Regions from separate parts of the Pseudomonas sp. NPDC078700 genome, predicted to be linked through region 1. Evidence: predicted binding sites of a transcription regulator. Region 1 holds the regulator's gene; the other holds the start of a gene.
The links. The regulator sigma-54, encoded in region 1, starts transcription at its own class of promoters, with help from an activator protein. The targets are predictions, from matches to a motif close to ANTGGCATNNANNTTGCTNT.
Positions count from the first base shown of each region.

Region 2: ACIGCM_RS18140 (pilin) is a predicted target of sigma-54. The motif match lies at 5,805-5,824, and genes of this name have one in related genera.

Region 1 is NZ_JBITUI010000005.1:270,841-281,361, reverse strand. It holds gene ACIGCM_RS18750 (KdsC family phosphatase) at 1-18, shown strand, start outside; gene lptC (LPS export ABC transporter periplasmic protein LptC) at 30-596, shown strand; gene lptA (lipopolysaccharide transport periplasmic protein LptA) at 583-1,119, shown strand; gene lptB (LPS export ABC transporter ATP-binding protein) at 1,123-1,848, shown strand; gene ACIGCM_RS18730 (RNA polymerase factor sigma-54) at 1,986-3,506, shown strand; gene hpf (ribosome hibernation-promoting factor, HPF/YfiA family) at 3,696-4,004, shown strand; gene ptsN (PTS IIA-like nitrogen regulatory protein PtsN) at 4,020-4,484, shown strand; gene rapZ (RNase adapter RapZ) at 4,501-5,358, shown strand; gene ACIGCM_RS18710 (HPr family phosphocarrier protein) at 5,371-5,643, shown strand; gene pmbA (metalloprotease PmbA) at 5,690-7,036, opposite strand; gene yjgA (ribosome biogenesis factor YjgA) at 7,145-7,663, shown strand; gene tldD (metalloprotease TldD) at 7,757-9,199, opposite strand; gene ACIGCM_RS18690 (carbon-nitrogen hydrolase family protein) at 9,202-10,050, opposite strand; gene ACIGCM_RS18685 (YhdP family protein) at 10,118-10,521, opposite strand, start outside.
Region 2 is NZ_JBITUI010000005.1:142,384-152,904, reverse strand. It holds gene ampE (regulatory signaling modulator protein AmpE) at 57-893, opposite strand; gene ampD (1,6-anhydro-N-acetylmuramyl-L-alanine amidase AmpD) at 902-1,453, opposite strand; gene ACIGCM_RS18150 (DUF1631 domain-containing protein) at 1,681-3,978, opposite strand; gene nadC (carboxylating nicotinate-nucleotide diphosphorylase) at 4,354-5,202, shown strand; gene ACIGCM_RS18140 (pilin) at 5,353-5,760, opposite strand; gene pilB (type IV-A pilus assembly ATPase PilB) at 5,981-7,684, shown strand; gene ACIGCM_RS18130 (type II secretion system F family protein) at 7,687-8,904, shown strand; gene ACIGCM_RS18125 (prepilin peptidase) at 8,908-9,780, shown strand; gene coaE (dephospho-CoA kinase) at 9,881-10,489, shown strand; gene yacG (DNA gyrase inhibitor YacG) at 10,486-10,521, shown strand, end outside.

The DNA of each region.
Region 1 (10,521 bases):
CAAGCAGCCTACCTGTAGACCTGCAAACTATGCGCAAACCATTAAACATTTTGCTCCTCCTGCTTGGCGTGCTGCTAGTCGCCGCAGCGGGCTACTGGAACATCAACCCGGACAGCTTTGCGGACAAACCCGCCAAGACCACTGCGCAAAACACAATCGACTTCTATGTGGTCAACTCTAAAACCGTGCAATATCAGCCTGACGGTACATTGCATTACGAGATGACTGCCGACAAAGTCGAGCATGCCAAAGCCTCGGATATCTCCTACCTCACCCAGCCAGACCTGCTGCTGTACCGTGAAGGAGAGTTGCCATGGCATGTCCAAAGCGAGAAAGGCGAAGTTTCACCTGGCGGTAAAGAGGTCGAGCTGATTGATAAAGTTCGCGTTGAGCGCACCGATGCAAAAGGTCGCCCAACCTTGCTTACGACCAGTCGTCTTACGGTAATTCCCGATAAGGAATATGCGCAGACCCAGCAAGCCGTTAGAATTGAAGCGGCCAACGGGGTGACCACGGCGCAAGGAATGAAAGCGTATTTAAATGACAGCCGGATGCTCCTGCTGTCCAACGTAAGAGGCCAGCATGAGGTTCGTTAAAACCCTCCCCCTTCTACTCAGCTTAGGTGCATCGCTAGGAAGCGTTAATGCCTGGGCTTTGCCAACTGATCGCGATCAACCGATCCGCGTACAGGCCGACAGTGCCGAGCTTGACGACAAGCAAGGCGTGGCAGTGTACCGCGGTGATGTCGTGATCACCCAAGGCACCATGAAAATCACCGGCGACACTGTCACCATTACGCAGAACGCCAAAGGCGAAGTCGATGTCTTTACCTCCGTCGGACGCCCTGCGTATTACGAACAGAAGCCTGCAGTCGACAAAGAGATCGTCAAAGCCTACGGCCTGACCATTCAGTACTTTTCCGCCAACGAGCGCATTGTGCTGATTGACCAAGCCAAAGTCATCCAAGAGGGTAATACCTTCGAGGGCGAAAAAATTGTCTACGATACGCAGCGCCAAATCGTCAATGCTGGCCGCGCAAATGGCACCAAGGTGACCACGCCGCGCCCGCGTATCGATATGGTGATTCAGCCGAAGAACAAACCCACCCAAGGGCAGTAATTAATGGCTACATTGAAAGCCCAACACCTGGCTAAAAGCTACAAAAGCCGCCAGGTTGTCCGTGACGTTAGCCTAAGCATAGACAGCGGCCAAATCGTCGGCCTGCTTGGCCCTAACGGTGCAGGTAAAACCACCTGCTTCTACATGATTGTGGGCTTAGTCCAGGCTGACCAGGGTCGGATCCTGATTGATGACCTCGATGTCAGCCACCAGCCAATGCATGGCCGTGCCCGTGCAGGCATTGGCTACCTGCCGCAAGAAGCTTCCATTTTTCGCAAGCTCAGCGTGGCCGATAACATCATGGCAATTCTTGAGACGCGTAAAGAGCTGGACCGTGCAGGCCGCGAGGCTGAATTGGAGAGCCTGCTTGAGGAATTCCATATTCACCACATTCGTGACAACCTGGGCATGAGCCTTTCTGGCGGCGAGCGGCGTCGCGTTGAAATCGCGCGCGCCTTGGCCACTGCACCAAAATTTATCTTACTTGATGAACCATTTGCCGGTGTCGACCCGATTTCGGTCGGCGACATTAAGCAAATCATTCACCACTTAAAAGCCAAAGGTATCGGCGTATTGATTACCGACCACAATGTGCGCGAAACACTGGATATTTGCGAAACAGCCTATATCGTCAGTGACGGCCAGCTCATTGCAGAAGGTGATTCAGAAGCCATTCTGGCTAACCAGACAGTTAAAGAAGTCTACTTGGGTCATGAATTCCGCCTTTAAATGGGGTTTTTCTCGCCCAATTAGCGTCAACAGCTAGGCAAAGCACTGCGATTCAGGCATATAATTTGCTTCCTTGAGGCGCCTTATCAGGTGCCCTGTAGTGGATTGCGCAGAGACGCCGGTAAATAAGGTCTGCAATGAAACCATCGCTAGTCCTGAAGATGGGCCAGCAGCTGACGATGACTCCTCAGCTGCAACAAGCCATTCGCTTACTCCAACTGTCGACCTTGGATCTTCAACAAGAAATCCAGGAGGCACTGGAGTCAAACCCAATGCTTGAACGCCAAGAAGATGGCGAAGACTTCGATAATTCGGACCCTATGGCCGACGGCGCAGAAACTGCGCCTGTCGAGCAGCCGGTTCAACAAGACACCTACGAAGAAAGCAGCAACCACCAAGATGCTCCACAAACTGTGGACAACCTGGACGACGGCGAGTGGAATGAACGCATTCCCAATGAGCTGCCTATCGATACTGCCTGGGAAGACGTCTACCAAACCAGTGCCAGCAGCTTGCCGAGCAGCAGCAATGACGACGACGAGTGGGATTTCACCACCCGCACCTCTACCGGTGAGAGCCTGCAGAGCCATATGCTCTGGCAGCTCAACCTGTCGCCAATGTCCGACAAAGATCGCTTGATTGCAGTCACCCTGATCGACTGCATCAACCCCCAAGGCTACCTCGAAGAAACCCTCGAAGAGATTCTCGAAGCCTTTGATCCAGAATTGGATATCGAGCTTGACGAGATTGAGGCCGTCCTGCACCGCATCCAGCAGTTTGAGCCGTCAGGCATTGCTGCCCGCGACTTGCGCGAATGCCTGACCTTACAGCTACGCCAACTGTCCGCCAAGACGCCTTGGCTGGCAGAAGCACAGCGCCTGGCTAATGATTACCTGGATCTGCTTGGCAATCGGGATTACAGCCAACTGATGCGCCGCATGAAGCTCAAGGAAGACGAGCTGCGTCAGGTTATCGAACTGATCCAGAGCCTTAACCCACGCCCAGGCTCGCAGATTGAATCAAGCGAGCCTGAATACGTGGTGCCCGACGTCATCGTGCGCAAGCACAACGAGCGCTGGCTGGTTGAGCTCAACCAAGAGGCTATGCCTCGGCTGCGGGTCAATGCCCAATATGCAGGTTTTGTGCGCCGTGCTGACTCCAGCGCTGACAACACCTTTATGCGCAATCAGTTGCAAGAAGCCCGCTGGTTTATCAAAAGCCTGCAGAGCCGTAACGAAACCTTGATGAAAGTCGCGACCCAGATTGTCGAGCATCAGCGCGGCTTTCTTGATTACGGTGACGAAGCGATGAAGCCGCTGGTACTACACGATATCGCCGAGGCAGTTGGCATGCACGAGTCGACCATCTCGCGCGTTACCACACAAAAATTCATGCATACCCCGCGCGGCATTTACGAGTTGAAATACTTCTTCTCAAGCCATGTCAGCACTTCCGAAGGCGGAGAATGCTCGTCTACAGCGATCCGCGCGATCATCAAAAAACTGGTTGCAGCGGAAAATGCAAAAAAGCCGTTGAGTGACAGCAAGATCGCTGGTTTACTGGAGGAACAAGGCATTCAGGTAGCTCGCCGCACAGTTGCTAAATACCGTGAATCCCTCGGTATCGCGCCTTCAAGTGAACGCAAGCGATTGATGTAACAGCTGATGAACAGGAAAATCGTCTCACCCAGTATCGAACTGGCCCACGCCTCGCTAAAAGCAGCCATACTGCTCTTATCCAGAGTGTGAAATTGCCAGACTCGCTGACTGAGAGCTTTTCGCGCCACAGTGTTCCGGCGGCAAGCAAAACAGCTTGTCTCTTACACACGGCAACAAGGAGAATGCGGTATGCAAGTCAACATCAGTGGACACCAGCTAGATGTGACCGACGCCCTGCGTGACTACATCGACGAAAAATTCAGTCGACTAGAACGCCACTTCGACAAGATTACGAATGTGCAAGTCATTATGGAGGTCGAGAAGCTCAAACAGAAAATCGAAGCCACCTTACACATTGCGGGCGGCGAAATAGTCGCCAATGCCGAACACGATGATATGTATGCAGCAATCGATTTACTGACTGACAAACTCGACAGACAACTTATCAAGCACAAGGAAAAGCAGCTCGACCGTCAACAGGGTGCAATGGCCCGTTGATATCGCCCAACTCCTATGATCCGACTTGAAAATATCCTGACCCCCGGCCGTTCCTTGGTGAACGTGCCGGGCGGCAGCAAAAAACGTGTTCTCGAACAGATTGCCAACTTGGTTGCGCGCGAACTGCCCGACCTCGATGGACAAGACATTTTCGAAAGCCTGATTGCCCGCGAGAAACTCGGGTCCACCGGTTTTGGTAATGGCATCGCCATTCCACACTGCCGCCTGCCCGCTTGCAATGCGCCAATCAGTGCATTGCTCAGGCTTGACTCCGCTGTAGATTTCGACGCGATCGATGGCGCACCGGTAGATTTGCTATTCGTCCTGCTGGTTCCTGAAGCCGCCACGGATGAACACCTGGAACTGCTTCGTCAAATCGCGAGCATGCTTGATCGCAGCGATGTACGTGAACGATTGCGCCAGGCCCAAAGCAATGACGCCCTGTATCAAGTTGTTGTCGATATCCAGAACAACAGCTAAATGGCAGAGAACTCCCATGCGCTTGATTATTGTCAGCGGTCGCTCAGGATCAGGTAAAAGTACGGCCCTTGCTGTTCTCGAGGACAACGGCTTTTACTGCATTGATAACCTGCCAGCCAGCTTGCTGCCGCAACTCGCTGAGCGAGCGCTTCAGCAGCAAGATTCAGTTCGCCCCAATGTCGCGGTGTCAATTGACGCTCGTAACCTGCCAAGCGATCTGAATATGTTCCCAGAGCTGCTTGAACAAGTGCGTGCACGCAATGTTCAGTGCGATCTACTGTACCTGGATGCAAACGAAGAAACCTTGCTCAAGCGTTTCTCGGAAACCCGCAGGCGTCATCCACTGACTAACGACAATCGTTCGTTAGCAGAAGCCATTACCGATGAAGCGCTGCTGCTTGAGCCAATCATCGATCTGGCCGACCTAAAGATCGACACCACCCACCTGAATCTCTACCAGCTGCGCGATACCCTCGCTCTGCGCCTGTTGAACAAGCCAGATCCGGGCACAGCATTTCTGGTTGAGTCCTTTGGCTTTAAGCGTGGCATGCCAGTTGATGCCGACGTGGTATTTGATGTGCGCTGCCTGCCGAACCCCTACTGGCGGCCTGAGTTGCGCGACTTTTCAGGCCTCGAAAAGCCGGTTTCAGACTACCTGGACAGTCAGCCGGATGTTCAAGAGATGTATCAGGACATCCATGACTATCTGAGTAAGTGGTTGCCACGTTTTGCGGCCAGCAATCGCGCCTATGTCACTATCGCAATTGGCTGCACAGGCGGGCATCATCGCTCGGTGTATATTGCCAATCGTTTGGGCAAAGCACTCAAAACGCAGCTCAAAAACGTCCAGACTCGCCACCGCGACCTCAGTTAAGGAATCGCCGCGATGCCCGCCTGCGAAGTAATCATCATTAACAAGCTCGGTTTGCATGCACGGGCTGCCGCTAAATTTGTCGGTGTAGCCAGCCAATACCCGTGCTCCATTAAAGTAGGCCGCACATCAGAAAGTCTGGTCGATGGCAAAAGCATCATGTCGGTCATGATGCTCGCCGCCGGCAAAGGCACCTCAATTCACCTGTTCACCGATGGCGATCAAGATGAGCAGGCGCTCGAAGCAATCCTGGAGTTGATCAACAACTTCTTCGACGAAGGCGAGTAAGACACCGAGGCGGGTGGACAACCTGAATTGTCCACCGACATCCCTCTTAACTGCCTGCAACAGTCATGCGTTCGATCAATACAGAACCGGTGCGGATGCTGCTACGCAGCTCAAGATCATTACCTACCGCAACAATTTGCTTGAACATGTCACGCATATTGCCAGCAATGGTCACCTCTTGGACCGGGAACTGGATTTCGCCATTTTCAACCCAATAGCCGCCCGCCCCCCGCGAGTAATCGCCAGTGACCATATTCAGGCCATGGCCCATCAACTCAGTGACCAGCAGGCCACGGCCCATGCGTTTGATCAATGCTTGCTGATCTTCATCACCATGGGTAACAAACAGGTTATGCACACCCCCTGCATTGGCGGTACTTGGCATGCCCAACTTGCGCCCTGAGTAGGTACCCAGCACATAGGACAGCAACTCGCCGTTCTCAACAAAGGATTTGGCATACGTGGCCAAACCATCGCCATCGAATGAAGCGCTGGCCATAGCCCGCGGAATATGCGGACGCTCATCCAAACTCAGCCACTCAGGGAACAGCTGTTGGCCGATAGTGCCCTCCAGAAATGAAGACTTACGGTAGATACTGCCGCCTGAAATAGCCCCGAGGAAGCTGCTGAACAACCCCGTTGCCAACTCAGCCGCAAACAATACCGGCACTTCACAGGTGGGCACCGGGCGCGCACCAAGTCGACTCACCGAGCGCATGGCTGCACGTACGCCAATGTCTTCTGGGCTGGCCAGCAGCTCACCCTGGCGGTTAACGTCATACCAATAATCACGCTGCATAAGCCCGCCTTCTTCGGCGATCATCACACAACTCAAACTGTGTCGGGTGCTGGCATAACCGCCGACGAAGCCATTGCTGTTGCCATAGACCCGGCAACCTTGATGCGTGCTCAGGGAGGTACCATCGGCATTTTTTATCCGCTTATCCGCCTCAAATGCCGCGTTCTCACAACGTAAAGCATGCTCAATTGATTGCTCTGGGGTTATCGACCAAGCGTGGTAGAGATCCAAATCAGGCAGATCACGCGCCATCAGTGCGGCGTCGGCAAGGCCAGCGCTTTCGTCTTCCGAAGCATGTTTGGCAATGGCCAAGGCAGCTGCCACTGTTTCGCGAATGGCTGCATCACCGGTCGCAGAGGTGCTTGCAGAGCCTTTACGCTGACCGAGGTACAAGGTGATGCCGAAACCTTGATCACGATTGAACTCGACCGTTTCAACCTCGCGTTGGCGCACTGTAGTCGATAAGCCTTGCTCAACAGAGACCGCAACCTCACAGGCACTGGCACCCTGTTTTTTGGCTTCAGCGATAATCTGCTCCACTTGCGCCTGTAACTGCGGCACCGCTTGTGGACCGACGGCTTCTACTGAACTCATATTCACTCCTGAAATTATTTTCGCTGTGAGCAGCACCCTGTCGGGCCTAACCGCTTACAACGAAGAACTAACTGCTATCATGACGGGGTTTTCCACTGGATCGCCCCCATGTCTGAATACTTTGACGACTCCTCCGCAGAGAAAAGCAAAACCCAGGTCAAACGCGAGCTGCATGCTTTGCAAGATCTCGGTCAACGTCTGGCTGCTCTAAAGCCGGACCTGCTAAACAAATTGCCACTCACCGAAGAGCTGCGTACTGCGCTGGCTGAAGCGCCCAAACACACCGCTAATTCGGCAAAAAAACGTCACACCCAATTCATCGGCCGGTTGATGCGTGATCAGGACACTGACGCGATTCTGACCCTGCTTGATCAACTTGACGCCTCAACCCGTCAATACAACGAACGCTTTCACGCCCTTGAGCGTTGGCGCGACCGTTTACTCAATGGCACCGATGAAACCCTTGAAAGCTTTGTCGGCGAATACCCTGAAGCTGACCGCCAACACCTGCGCCAGTTAATCCGCCAAGGCCAACACGAAACCGCGCAAAACAAAGCACCAGCGGCATCTCGTAAAATCTTCAAATACATCCGTGAGCTAGACGAAAGTAAACGCGGCCTGCGTTAACCTCGCGAAAGCCACTGCGCAGGACCTTCCTGCACATAGAAACTGCAAAGACAGCTCAGTTACTCATGAGCCGGGTCTTTGCAGTTTTTTGCATTAGCCGCCAGTCCCCCCCACGGTGATTGCATCGATTTTCAAGGTTGGCTGGCCTACGCCAACGGGAACCGACTGACCGTCTTTGCCGCAAGTACCCACGCCACTGTCCAGAGCCAAATCATTACCGACCATAGAGACCCTGCTCATGGCTTCAGGGCCGTTGCCGATCAGGGTTGCACCTTTGACTGGCGCAGTAATTTTGCCGTCTTCGATCAAATAGGCTTCGCTGGTAGAGAAAACAAACTTGCCACTGGTGATATCGACTTGCCCACCACCTAGGTTGGCGCAGTAAATACCCTTCTTCACCGAACGAATAATTTCTTCTGGATCACTCTCACCCGCTAGCATGTATGTGTTGGTCATGCGTGGCATGGGCAAATGCGCGTAGGACTCACGACGACCATTACCGGTAGGCCGAACACCCATCAAGCGCGCATTAAGCTTGTCTTGCATGTAGCCCTTGAGCACGCCATTTTCGATCAGGGTCGTGCACTGCGTCGGGGTACCTTCATCGTCCATGCTCAGCGAGCCACGTCGCTCGGCGATGGTGCCGTCATCGACAATGGTGCAAAGACTCGACGCCACTTTCTCGCCCATGCGGCCACTGTAGGCGGAGCTGCCTTTACGGTTGAAATCACCTTCCAGACCATGACCAACGGCTTCATGCAGCAACACGCCTGACCAGCCAGCCCCCATAACCACCGGCATACTGCCAGCCGGTGCCGGAATGGCCTCAAGGTTGACCAGCGCCTGGCGCAAGGCCTCACGGGCATAACCCATGGCGCGATCTTCATTGAGGAAGTAGCGATAATCCGTACGACCGCCACCGCCATGGCCACCACGTTCGCGGCGACCATTTTGCTCAACAATAACGCTCACATTAAAACGCACCAACGGGCGGATATCGGCGCCGAGCCCACCATCGGTTGCAGCGACCATCACCCGATCCCACACCCCGGCCAAGCTAACAGTAACCTGCTTGATCCTCGAATCGAGTGCACGCGTTGCCTGGTCAACCTGCTTGAGCAGCTCAACCTTTTCGGCACGATCAATCACATCGAGTGGGTTATTCGGTGCATACAACGCCGTAATAGCGGGGCTACTAAAGGCACGTACACAGCCATTTTGCCCGGCACGCGCGATCGAGCGAGCCGCCAGAGCGGCTTGACTCAAGGCCTCAGCGGTTATTGCATTGCTGTAGGCAAAGCCGGTTTTCTCACCGGACTGGGCGCGCACACCAACACCTTGATCAAGGTTGAAGCTGCCCTCTTTGACGATGCCATCTTCAAGCACCCAGGTCTCAGACACTTGGCTTTGGAAATACAGATCCGCTGCATCAATACCAGGCCCTGCTAATTCGCCTAGAATGCTAGGTAAACTATCGATAGTCAGGCCGCCTGGGCTCAACAGGTGATCGCTCACCGACATCAACATCTCGCTCATAACTACTCCAAACCTGGCAGCCGCAGTTCGGCCGCTGCAAAAAATCGTTTATGCCGCATCACCGGCATACGTTGGCGAATTGAGGCCTGCTCGGCCGCATCTCGGGCCGCAACCAGAGCGCCCTCGCCTTGTACCTGGCTTATGCAAATGCGCCCCCAGGGATCAACAATTGCTGAGTGGCCATGGGTCTCACGAGGACCGGGATGAACACCACCCTGGGCTGCCGCAAGAACGTAACACTGCGTCTCAATCGCACGCGCCCGAATCAGCACCTGCCAATGCGCGGCCCCGGTCACGGCGGTAAACGCAGACGGGGCGCTGATTAACTCTGCACCGGCATCGCGCAAGGCGCTATACAACTCAGGAAACCGCAGATCGTAGCAAACGGTCAAACCCAGTCGCCCAACAGGCGTATCTGCGACTACAACTTGAACGCCGAATTCATAGTCATCCGACTCACGGTAGCGGCCGCGGCTGTCGGCCACATCGACATCAAACAAATGCAATTTGTCATACCGCGCAACGCGCTCGCCATCGGCATCAATCAATAACGAGCAGGCATTTGGCTTAGCATTTGGCTGCCCCTCGGCCGGTAATGGAATTGTACCGGCGACTATCCATAACTTGAGGTCACGGGCAGCCTGTTTCAACCATGGCAGTATCGGTCCTTGCCCCATTGCCTCATCACGACCGATCTGGCGGTAGTCACGACGCCCCATCGCGGCAAAGTTTTCAGGCAGGACAGCAAGTCGGGCACCTTGCTCGGCGGCACGTTCAAGAAGCCTGCGTGCCTGTTGCAGGTTAGTCAGAACATCATCCTGACTAACCATTTGAATAACTGAGAGGCTCATGAACTCTCCACGGCGATAAACCTGTCTCTGGCTAGTCTACGCCTCTGACCGCAACCTGACAGGCTACTCACTTGGGTTTTTCAAAGGGCTTATCAAAGTCGATATCGGGAGACTGGATCGGCCCTTTGACGTCGTACTGAACACTGGCAAAGCGGGCGATATGGTCGCCAAGCAATTTATCCACCACAAAGAGCGCGCCGCCAATTGCTGGAGCACCCACAATCAGCGCTGCGATTGGCAGGTTGTTAGTCACTGGCAGGGTGACCAGTAATTTAGCATCGATCGTTTGATCGACCATATTCAGCGTGCCATTGAGCTCCAGATCACTTGAAGGGCCTTTAAGGGTAATGGGCCTTGCGGTGACATAAACACCATTGGTCGCACGCAGATTGCCTTTGACCCGGTCATAACTCAAACCTTCACCCAACAAATCGGAGAAGTCCAAGCGCAATCGCCGACCAATTGAGTTGA
Region 2 (10,521 bases), 130 kb from region 1:
TATTTGCTTAGGCCTTGATGGGCAAGCGTCGCGCTGCCCACCCGAGGAGATTATGCCTATAAAAACAGCGTCCACAGGGCGAACACGGCATACCAAAGAATCGCGCAGCGCACCAAGAGCTGCCACAACTCATCCAGGGTATTGACCCCAGCTTCACCCATTACAGGCGCAGGGATTTCGCACGCCGCTCTGGCAACGTTGGCCACCAAGCGAGCAGCGCAGATATCCCAGCTCAGCAACTCATGCAGCAGAGCCCGGCTGACACCCACAAAGTTACCGACCAAGCCGAAACTTACACACAGCACGCGAACCGGTAACCAATCAAAACCGTGGCGTAATTGCCCTGCCCGCGATTGCAGGGCCGGTTGCAATGAATGTTCTTCAATCAAGGCCAATAACCGATAGGCCAGTACTGCGAGCGGGCCGAGCAAGGCATACCAGAAAATCACCGCAAAGAAACTCTGATAAGCCTGCCAGACCATGTACTGCTGTACATCGGTCAACAGCATTTCCGGGTCTTGGGCATCAATGCCGAGATCGCGCCGCGCCACCAGATAGGCCGACTCATCGTCGTTGCGCCGCCAACTATCACGAAACGGCCCAAGTGCAGCCAGCAAATCGCCACGACCCAAGCTGTAGACCACAATCAACAAATGCACCGGCAGCGCCAGCCAACCATAAGCAACGGGTGCCAACAGGCCCAGCACCAGCGCTAAAACCAACAATGGCACCGCAAGTAAACCGACAATGGCTAACCAGGGCATCGCCACGTGCTGCTCGCTGCGCTCTATCTTGGCGAGGAAGCGTAGCCAGGGGCCGTCCTGCTGAATGGCACTGCGCCAGGCCGAAAATTTCTCAACCCAGAGCACCAACAGCAACACCAGAAAATTCATAAAAGCCTCTATTGTTCAGTCAAACTATTGCGCAAACGTTGCCAATCAAACGCTGGCCCCGGGTCAGTCTTACGCCCAGGCGCAATGTCACTATGGCCGCGCATGCGTTCAAGAGTGATCTGCGGATAGCCACGTTGCAAGGCTAAAGTGAGCGCTTTCAATGCATGATATTGCGCCTCGCTAAAGGGCAACTCATCAGTGCCTTCGAGCTCGATGCCCAAGGAGAAATCATTGCAGTTCTCACGCCCCTCAAAACATGACACACCTGCATGCCAAGCCCGGTCCAGACAGGATACAAACTGGGTGATCGCGCCAGTGCGTTCAATCAAAAAATGCGCCGATACCGTCAATGCAGCAATCTCGGCAAAGTAAGGGTGCTGATCGGCGTCGAGTTGATTCTGGAAAAAAGCGTGCACATGACCACCACCAAATTCCCCCGGCGGCAGGCTGATATTATGCATGACCAACAACGAGATCTCGCCTGCAGGCCGCTCATTGCAGTTAGGTGAAGGACAGTGGCGAACGCCTTGAAACCAACCGGTTTGAGAATCCAGCTGCATACACATTCCTCTAGACAGGCGCCTACTCTAGAGCCATCGCCTAGGTTGTGGCAACGCGAAGCTTGCCCACCAAGGCTCGCGTAGGGTGGCCAAGCCCCAGCTTGCCCACCGCGACTCATGAACAAAGCACAAATATCGGCACCCGCAACGGGGGGGTAAAAAGCGTCACCCACAAATCAAAACGCCCAGCATTTGGCTGGGCGTCTGGTTGAATGGAGGCGAAAGAATCAGCTGTTCTTCAAACGACGCAAATTACCGATAACCGATTCAAGCGCCCGGTCAAACAGCAGTGCGTCATCCAACAGGCGAATGGCATTGCGACGGAATTCGATGGCCAAGGCCATGCGGGTTTTCTCAAGCACCTTCATCCCTGTGCGGTTAACGAAGATAAACTTGCCGGTAGGCTTGATAATCGCCGCCAATTTGCAGCGCAGTTTATGCTCGTCGTCCTCGATAAACTCAACCCAACTGCCCACACGCAACGCATCAACCTTAGGCAGCATCTCATCGTCGTCTGGCAAGGCCACTTCAGCTTGTGGGGCTTGTGTTTCACCGGGTGCCAAAAGCACGATTTCTTCAACCACCTCAACCATCGGTGCCACTTCAGGCTCATCAATGGGGGGCACTTCAAGCAGCGGCACTTCGATTCCGGCATCGAGCAAGGCTTGGCTCTGTTCTACCTTCGCAGCCACTGCCGGCTCAGCCATAATCCGCTTGAAACGCTGGAATGCATGAACATGCAACATCTCAAGCTGGCTGAAAAATTCACTGGTCGCGAATGGATCAAACGCCGCACTGGTCATGCCTTCGCGCAATGCCTTGAGCAAGCCAGGCACCATTTGCAACAAGCGAAGTCGCGCCTCAGGATTTGCATGGGGCTCAACGCTCCAGATCAAATCATCCATGGTTGCCAGCGCTCCATCCCACTCTTGCGACTCAACGCCATGCTTGAGGCAGGTTAACGTCAGCACGCTGCTCCACCCTTCCTGAAGCAAACGCACAACCACTTCAGGCAGTTTTTTGCCCAGCAAACGCTCATTCAGCGCCTGTTCAACTTGTTTACGTGCCAACTCTGAACGCGCACTGCCTTCCTCGGCATCACGGGTGCGCTGCTCTAAAAGCTCGCTACGGCGACGCTCGTCAACAGTGAACGCCATGAAATCGCTAAGCAACTCGGCGAAAATCTGTGGGTCATCAACAAAGTCGTTAAGCAGGCGCTGAACGACCTGCTCGATCTTCTGGAACAGGTTGTCGCGCTGAACGTTATCTTGTTCGCCCCACCCTAAAGATGCAGCGGCGATCTCATTAAGCAGACGGCGCGCTGGGTGGCTGCCGCGGCTAAAAAAGGTTTTATCCAGCACCGCGACTTTGAGCATTGGAATCTGCAGACGCGCAATCAATGCCTTTAGGGAGTCAGGCAGCGTGCGGTCATCGAGAATAAACTCAAACAACATCGACACCAGGTTGATGACATCCTCATCAACCTCGCCGACAACCCGCGTTTTGCCACTCTTGGCACTGGCGCGGCTGAGTAACAGTTCAAGTTGATCACGCAACACGAAATCAGAGCTGGCCTGAACTGGCGCACGCTGTTGCATATGCGACAACAGACGCATTAAGTCATTGCTGGTGATCGGCATGGCATCAACAGGCGCTTGACGCTGCGTCATCGCACCACGCGACTGCGACAGCAAGTCCTGCAAGGCACTGAACACCTCTTGCACGTCTTGCTCAACAAACTCGCCTGCAACCGGTGAGTGCGGCTGACCAACATTGCCAGCAGCACTGCGGTTGGATGGCTGGCCATGAGTCGATGGACGACGAAGCGGCGCAGATTTCAACTCAGGCAAAACACCTGCCGCAACTAGCTGCTGATTGGCCTCGGCATACAGCTGATCAAGATCGACCAGCACAAACTTTTCAAACAGCTTGAAGATGATCAGCTTAACCTTGATCTCTACACCCAAGCTGGCGCAAGCACTCAAGAAATAAGCACACAATGAGGCCGGGCCCAGGGGGTTGCTCTTGTCATCTAGCTTGCGGCTCACCAATGCATTCAAGCGCGTAGTGAGATGGCCGAGTGCCTGACTGTCGCGGCTCAGCACCTTGGCGATCATTGCATCAACGGCCACGGTTTCTTCAAGCTCATCGTTCTGCACCAGCGACAAACTGTCGAAGGACACAGTATCAAGGGCTGGGGGTTTGCCGATGGAGTATTGATTGAGGGTAGAGAAGGATTCGAAGATGGCTTGCAGGAACTCGCGCTCAACGTTCTTTCGCTTCAAGCGCAAGTCACGCATGGCCTCGAAAAAAGCATTTTGCTCGCCATTGCTGCTGGCACGGTCGGCCATTTCAAACAGCGTATCGTCAGCGTTATCAAACAAGGCTTGCAAGGCTTGCTTGAGCTGTTGGGCAGCTTTGTCGCGCAACTGAATCAAGGCAGCAGGCAGCCTCGCCGCAGAAGCAGCGTTGGCCTGTTCCGCGGCCAAAGGATTAAGGTGAACCACCTTAGCGTCAGTTGTCATATGTGCCCGTCTCCTGCAGATCGCCCTCCTTGGCAGCCTCTCTGCATGCAATCAATCGATGCCACTGCCTCGGGTCAAAGCCTAACGTCAAGGCAATGGCGTCAATAATCTAATGTATGAACGCATTATAGCCATGTAGCACAACTTACCAAGCCTTCAACAGTATCAGGCATGACTCAGATCACACATGGCCGACTCAACTGACGAGCGGTACAAAACCCTGGACAGTTATGTTCTAAGAGTCCGCTTACTGCAAATAATTCACTCTAAGGCACTGCGCCAGCAGCCCAACGCGCTCAATTTGAACGCCGTAGAAAGCTGCGCGACAGGGATTTCTACCCTTATAATCGCCGCTCACAAAAAATGGAGCGCGCCATGCCTAACCTAATACTCGCCGACCTGACTGCCGAAATTGAGGCCAACGTTCGCCGGGCACTAGCCGAAGACATGGGCAGCGGAGACATCACCGCGCAACTGATTCCTGCCGAGCGACTGGCCCACGCCACCGTCATCAGCCGCGACGCTGCCGTTATTTGCGGCACAGCTTGGGTTGATGCAGTGTTCCGTCAGGTTGATGATCGCGTTGCCGTGCACTGGCAGGTGGCGGACGGTGACCGCGTCGAGCCGAACCAAGCACTGTTCCATTTAGAAGGCCCGGCCCGCGCCCTGCTCACTGGCGAGCGCAGCGCCCTGAATTTCCTGCAAACCCTGTCTGCTGTAGCCACGCGCTGCCAGCACTATGCCGATATGGTGCAAGGCACCCAGATCAAAATCCTCGACACCCGCAAAACCCTACCTGGGCTGCGACTTGCGCAGAAGTACGCGGTCACCTGTGGCGGCTGCCATAACCACCGCATCGGCTTGTTCGATGCCTTCCTTATAAAGGAAAACCACATCGCTGCCTGCGGCAATATCGACGCAGCCGTAAAAGCCGCACACAAGATTGCGCCGGGCAAACCGGTAGAAGTGGAAGTGGAAAGCCTGGAAGAACTGCAACAGGCCCTGGATGCCGGCGCTGACATCATCATGCTGGATGAGCTGTCACTGGATGACATGCGCCAAGCCGTCGCCATCACCCAAGGCAAAGCCAAACTAGAAGCCTCAGGTGGCGTCAATGAATCCACGCTTAGGGCTATTGCTGAGACGGGCGTGGACTATGTGTCGATTGGGGCGTTGACTAAAGATATTAAAGCGGTGGATTTGTCGATGCGGCTGGGGTTGTGAACTACATTCAAGAAACCATTTACCCAGAAGCACAACTACTGGTGACCACAAATATTTATGGACTAATGCTCAAGCATATTTAGCAAGCCATAAAAGATTTAAAAAAATAAAAAGGCCTGCTAAATAGGCAGGCCTTTCTGAGTCGATTACTTACTGCGGGCAAGACTTCGGAGCATACTTCGCATCAGTGGCACCACTTGATGTGCAAGCCCACGTTCCATCAGCAGCAGTACGCGTCCAAGTCAGCTTGGCAGCTGCAACCTGAGTAGGTGCATTCAGCATCGCACATTCAATGGAGTTTGCGCTCAGGGTGATTGTGCAGTTGTTGGTTGTTGTTGCTAAACCGATTTTAGCGTTATCACCAGCAGCAACAGTTTCACCATTGTTAACAGTCTCTTCGAAAGCGGTGCGACCGGCAGAGATTTCAGCGAGGCCGGCAGTCATTTTCGATCGTGCTTGGTAGTCGCTATAAGCAGGCAATGCGATTGCAGCCAAAATACCGATGATCGCAACTACGATCATCAATTCAATCAGGGTAAAACCTTTTTGAGCTTTCATAATTCTCTCCTAGAAATGAGTAGGCCCTACGACCTGAATGGACTAAAGCATTCATCGTGCCAACTTCTCGAATAGCGCAATTCAAGGCAATCCGCCAAAAGACAGCGCCATTAAGATCAAATTCACGACAGCATGTGACGCAATTCGTCAGTCACGGAATGTCAATTTGGTTCTACCCGTCAACTAGGCTATAACGCAGGCATAGTTTTTGGAGGTCGCAATGAACGACGTCGTCTCTCTCACCGGCCTAGCCAAGCAAATGGTCATCGCCGAACTGCTTGATGAGAAAGCAGCCCAGCAAGCGCAGCAGCAAGCCACGCGCAATAAAATGTCGCTAGTCACCTACCTTGTACAAAACAAGCTGGTGAAAAGCCGTGCGCTGGCTGAACTGGCTTCTGATCAATTCGGCGTGTCATTTGTTGACCTTGGCTCCATAGATAAAGAAAGCCAGCCGCGAGACCTGGTCAGCGAAAAGCTGGTGCGTCAGCACCGAATAATTCCGTTATGGAAGCGTGGCAACAAGCTATTTATTGGCGTCTCCGACCCGACCAACCATCAAGCCGTTACCGACATCCAGTTCAGTACTGGGCTTAACACCGAAGCCATTTTGGTTGAAGACGACAAACTCGGCGACGCCATCGAAAAGTTCTTCGACTCCGGGGCAAGCGGCATGGAAGACCTTGCCGACGTTGACTTGGATGGGCTTGATGTAGAGGCCGTAGACGACGAACCTCGTGGTGGCGATGGCGGCCAGGATGCAGATGATGCGCCCGTGGTGCGGTTCGTTAATAAGATGTTGCTCGATGCCATTAAAGGCGGCTCATCTGACTTGCACTTTGAACCTTACGAAAAAACCTACCGTGTGCGTTTGCGTACAGACGGTATTTTGCATGAAGTGGCGCGTCCACCTATTCAGCTTGCACCTAGAATTTCTGCACGCTTGAAGGTTATGGCCTCGCTGGATATTTCCGAGCGGCGCAAGCCTCAGGATGGGCGCATCAAGATGCGCATCTCCAAGACCAAGTCAATCGATTTTCGGGTTAACACCTTGCCTACTTTGTGGGGCGAGAAAATCGTGATGCGGATTCTCGACCCCACCAGCGCGCAAATGGGCATCGATGCCCTTGGCTATGAGGAAGACCAGAAAGAGCTGTATATGACAGCCCTTAAGCAACCCCAGGGGATGATTCTGGTTACCGGGCCGACAGGGTCTGGCAAAACCGTATCGCTCTACACTGGCCTGAATATTCTGAATACCGCCGATGTAAATATTTCCACGGCAGAAGACCCGGTAGAGATCAACCTTGAAGGCATCAACCAGGTCAACGTCAACCCCAAGCAAGGCATGGACTTTACTCAGGCGTTGCGCGCATTCCTGCGGCAAGACCCGGATATCATCATGGTCGGTGAGATCCGTGACCTTGATACCGCCTCTATTGCAGTAAAAGCTGCGCAAACTGGGCATATGGTGATGTCCACCCTGCACACCAACAGCGCGGCAGAGACCCTGACCCGCCTGCGCAATATGGGTGTTCCTTCATTTAATATCGCCACCTCGGTCAACCTGATTATTGCCCAGCGTCTGGCGCGCAAATTGTGCAGCACCTGCAAGAAAGAAGTGGATGTCCCCCGCGAGACGCTTTTAGAAGAGGGCTTTCCTGAGGCAAAAATTGGCACCTTCAAGATTTTTGGCCCTGTGGGATGCGAAAATTGCAAAGGCGGTTACAAAGGCCGTGTCGGAATATATGAAGTGGTTAAAAACACGCCTAACCTGCAACGGATTATCATGGAGGAAGGCAACTCCATCGACATTTCCGCGCAGATGCGCAAAGACGGCTTTAATGATCTACGCACCTCAGCACTGGTGAAGGCGATGCAAGGCGTCACCAGCCTTGAGGAAGTCAACCGCGTAACCAAGGATTAACCATGGCGGCAAAAGCAATAAAAACCAGCGTATTCGCCTGGGAAGGTAAAGATAAGAAAGGTGCCACCATTAAAGGTGAACTCAGCGGGCAAAACCCAGCCTTGGTCAAGGCCCAGTTGCGCAAGCAAGGTATCAACCCGATCAAGGTGCGCAAAAAATCTGTTTCGATTTTCGGCAAGGGCAAAAAAATCAAGCCCATGGATATAGCTCTGTTCACAAGACAGATGGCAACCATGATGAAAGCAGGTGTTCCACTTTTGCAATCGTTTGATATTATTGCCGAAGGTGTAGACAATCCCAACATGCGTAAGCTGGTCGATGAAGTTAAACAGGATGTAGCCGCCGGTAATAGTTTCGCGGACTCTCTACGCAAAAGACCTAAATACTTTGACGACCTGTACTGCAACTTAGTTGACTCGGGGGAGCAGTCGGGAGCACTAGAAACACTTCTAGATCGTGTTGCAACGTACAAAGAGAAGACAGAAGCACTTAAAGCAAAAATTAAAAAAGCAATGAACTATCCAATTGCGGTAGTAGTGGTTGCGCTGATTGTTTCTGCAATTCTTTTGATAAAAGTTGTTCCGCAGTTTCAATCGGTCTTCTCAGGCTTTGGCGCTGAACTACCAGCGTTCACACTCTTTGTAATTGCTATATCTGAAGCACTGCAAAAATGGTGGATACTCGTTCTTATTGGACTATTTTTCGTTACCTTAGCTTTCAAAGAAACTCATAAACGATCAGAAAAATTTAGGAACGCTTTGGATCGTACAATATTAAAGCTGCCAGTGGTAGGCGATATACTGTACAAGTCTGCTGTAGCCCGATTTGCAAGAACGCTTGCAACTACGTTCGCTGCTGGCGTGCCTTTAGTAGATGCGCTTGATTCAGTTGCAGGTGCTACAGGCAACATTGTTTTTAAAAACGCAACCAACAAAATAAAAGCCGATGTTTCAACAGGCATGCAACTTAATTTCTCCATGCGCGCTACCAATACGTTCCCATCTATGGCCATTCAAATGACAGCTATCGGTGAAGAGTCTGGATCACTTGATGACATGCTTGATAAAGTTGCGACATTCTATGAGGATGAAGTAGACAATATGGTCGATGGCCTAACCAGCCTAATGGAGCCGATTATTATGTCGGTCTTGGGCGTGGTAGTGGGCGGTCTGGTTATTGCGATGTACTTACCAATCTTCCAGCTGGGTCAAGTCGTCTAACTCATGCAAACACTCGACTTTCTGGCCAGCTCAGCGCTGGCCTTTTCTTTATGCGTGCTGGTTCTCGGCTTGCTGGTGGGCAGCTTCTTAAATGTGCTGGTGTATCGCCTGCCCATTATGATGCAGCGCGACTGGCAGGTTCAGGCGCGCGAAGCTTTAGAACTGCCGGGAGATGACGACCCACAAAGCTTCAACCTACTCTTCCCCAACTCGGCCTGCCCTTCGTGCAAGCATGAAATTCGCCCCTGGGAGAACATACCGGTGTTGAGCTACCTGGCTCTACGCGGTAAATGCTCCAGCTGTAAAACCGCAATCAGCAAGCGCTACCCATTGGTTGAATTAGCCTGTGGTGCGTTGTCATTCTTTATCGCCTGGCACTTCGGTTTTACCGTGCAAGCGGGCTTAATGCTCGTGCTCACTTGGGGCTTGCTGGCGATGAGCCTGATTGATGCCGACCACCAGTTGCTGCCCGATGTACTGGTGCTGCCACTGCTCTGGCTGGGCTTGATTGCCAACCATTTTGGCCTGTTTACCAGCCTTGATGATGCCGTCTGGGGTGCGGTTGCGGGTTATTTAAGCCTGTGGACGGTATTCTGGTTGTTCAAGCTGGTCACCGGCAAGGAGGGCATGGGTTATGGCGACTTCAAGTTGCTGGCCATGCTCGGCGCTTGGGGCGGCTGGCAGGTTTTGCCGCTGACCATTTTGCTCTCATCGATGGTAGGCGCTGTGCTTGGCGTAATCATGCTGCGCCTGCGCAATGCTGAAACCAGCACGCCGATCCCCTTTGGCCCTTACTTGGCTATCGCCGGTTGGATCGCGCTGATCTGGGGTGATCAAATCACCGGGACTTACCTGCAATTTGCCGGGTTCAAATAAGCCCTGCAAAACCATCTGGCGGCCCCAAGGGGTCGCCAGCTGTTAGCCCCCTGCTCTACAATTAGCGCTCTATTTGCTTGATTAGAGCCAGCGCACGCGCATGAAACCTTGGATTTTGGGCCTTACCGGCGGTATCGGCAGTGGTAAAAGCGCAGTCGCGCAATGCTTTACCGACCTCGGTGTACATTTGGTTGATGCCGACCATGCTGCGCGCTGGGTGGTCGAGCCTGGCCGCCCAGCTCTTAACAAGATTGCCGAGCACTTTGGCCCAACTATTTTGCAAGCGGACGGGCAGCTTGACCGCGCCGCACTGCGCAAGCTGATTTTTGAGGATGCCGAGCAGCGGCGCTGGCTGGAGCTGTTACTGCATCCGCTAATCAATCAAGAGATCAGCCAATACCTGGCGCAAGCGACCTCGCCTTACGCCATTCTGGTTACGCCTTTATTGGTTGAAACCGGCCAACACGCGCTCACTCAGCGCGTATTGGTGATCGATGCGCCAGAAACGCTGCAGATTGAACGCACGCTGATGCGCGATAACACCTCACTTGAACAAGTGCAGGCGATCCTCAACGCACAAGCCACCCGCCAGCAACGGTTAAAGATAGCCGATGATGTATTGGTAAACGACCGCGACCTGGTTTGGCTGCGCAGCGAAGTCGAACGCCTGCATACTTTTTACCTGACCCTAAGTGGAGGCCAACCATGACCACACCAACTCTCGTCGCTTGCCCTACTTGC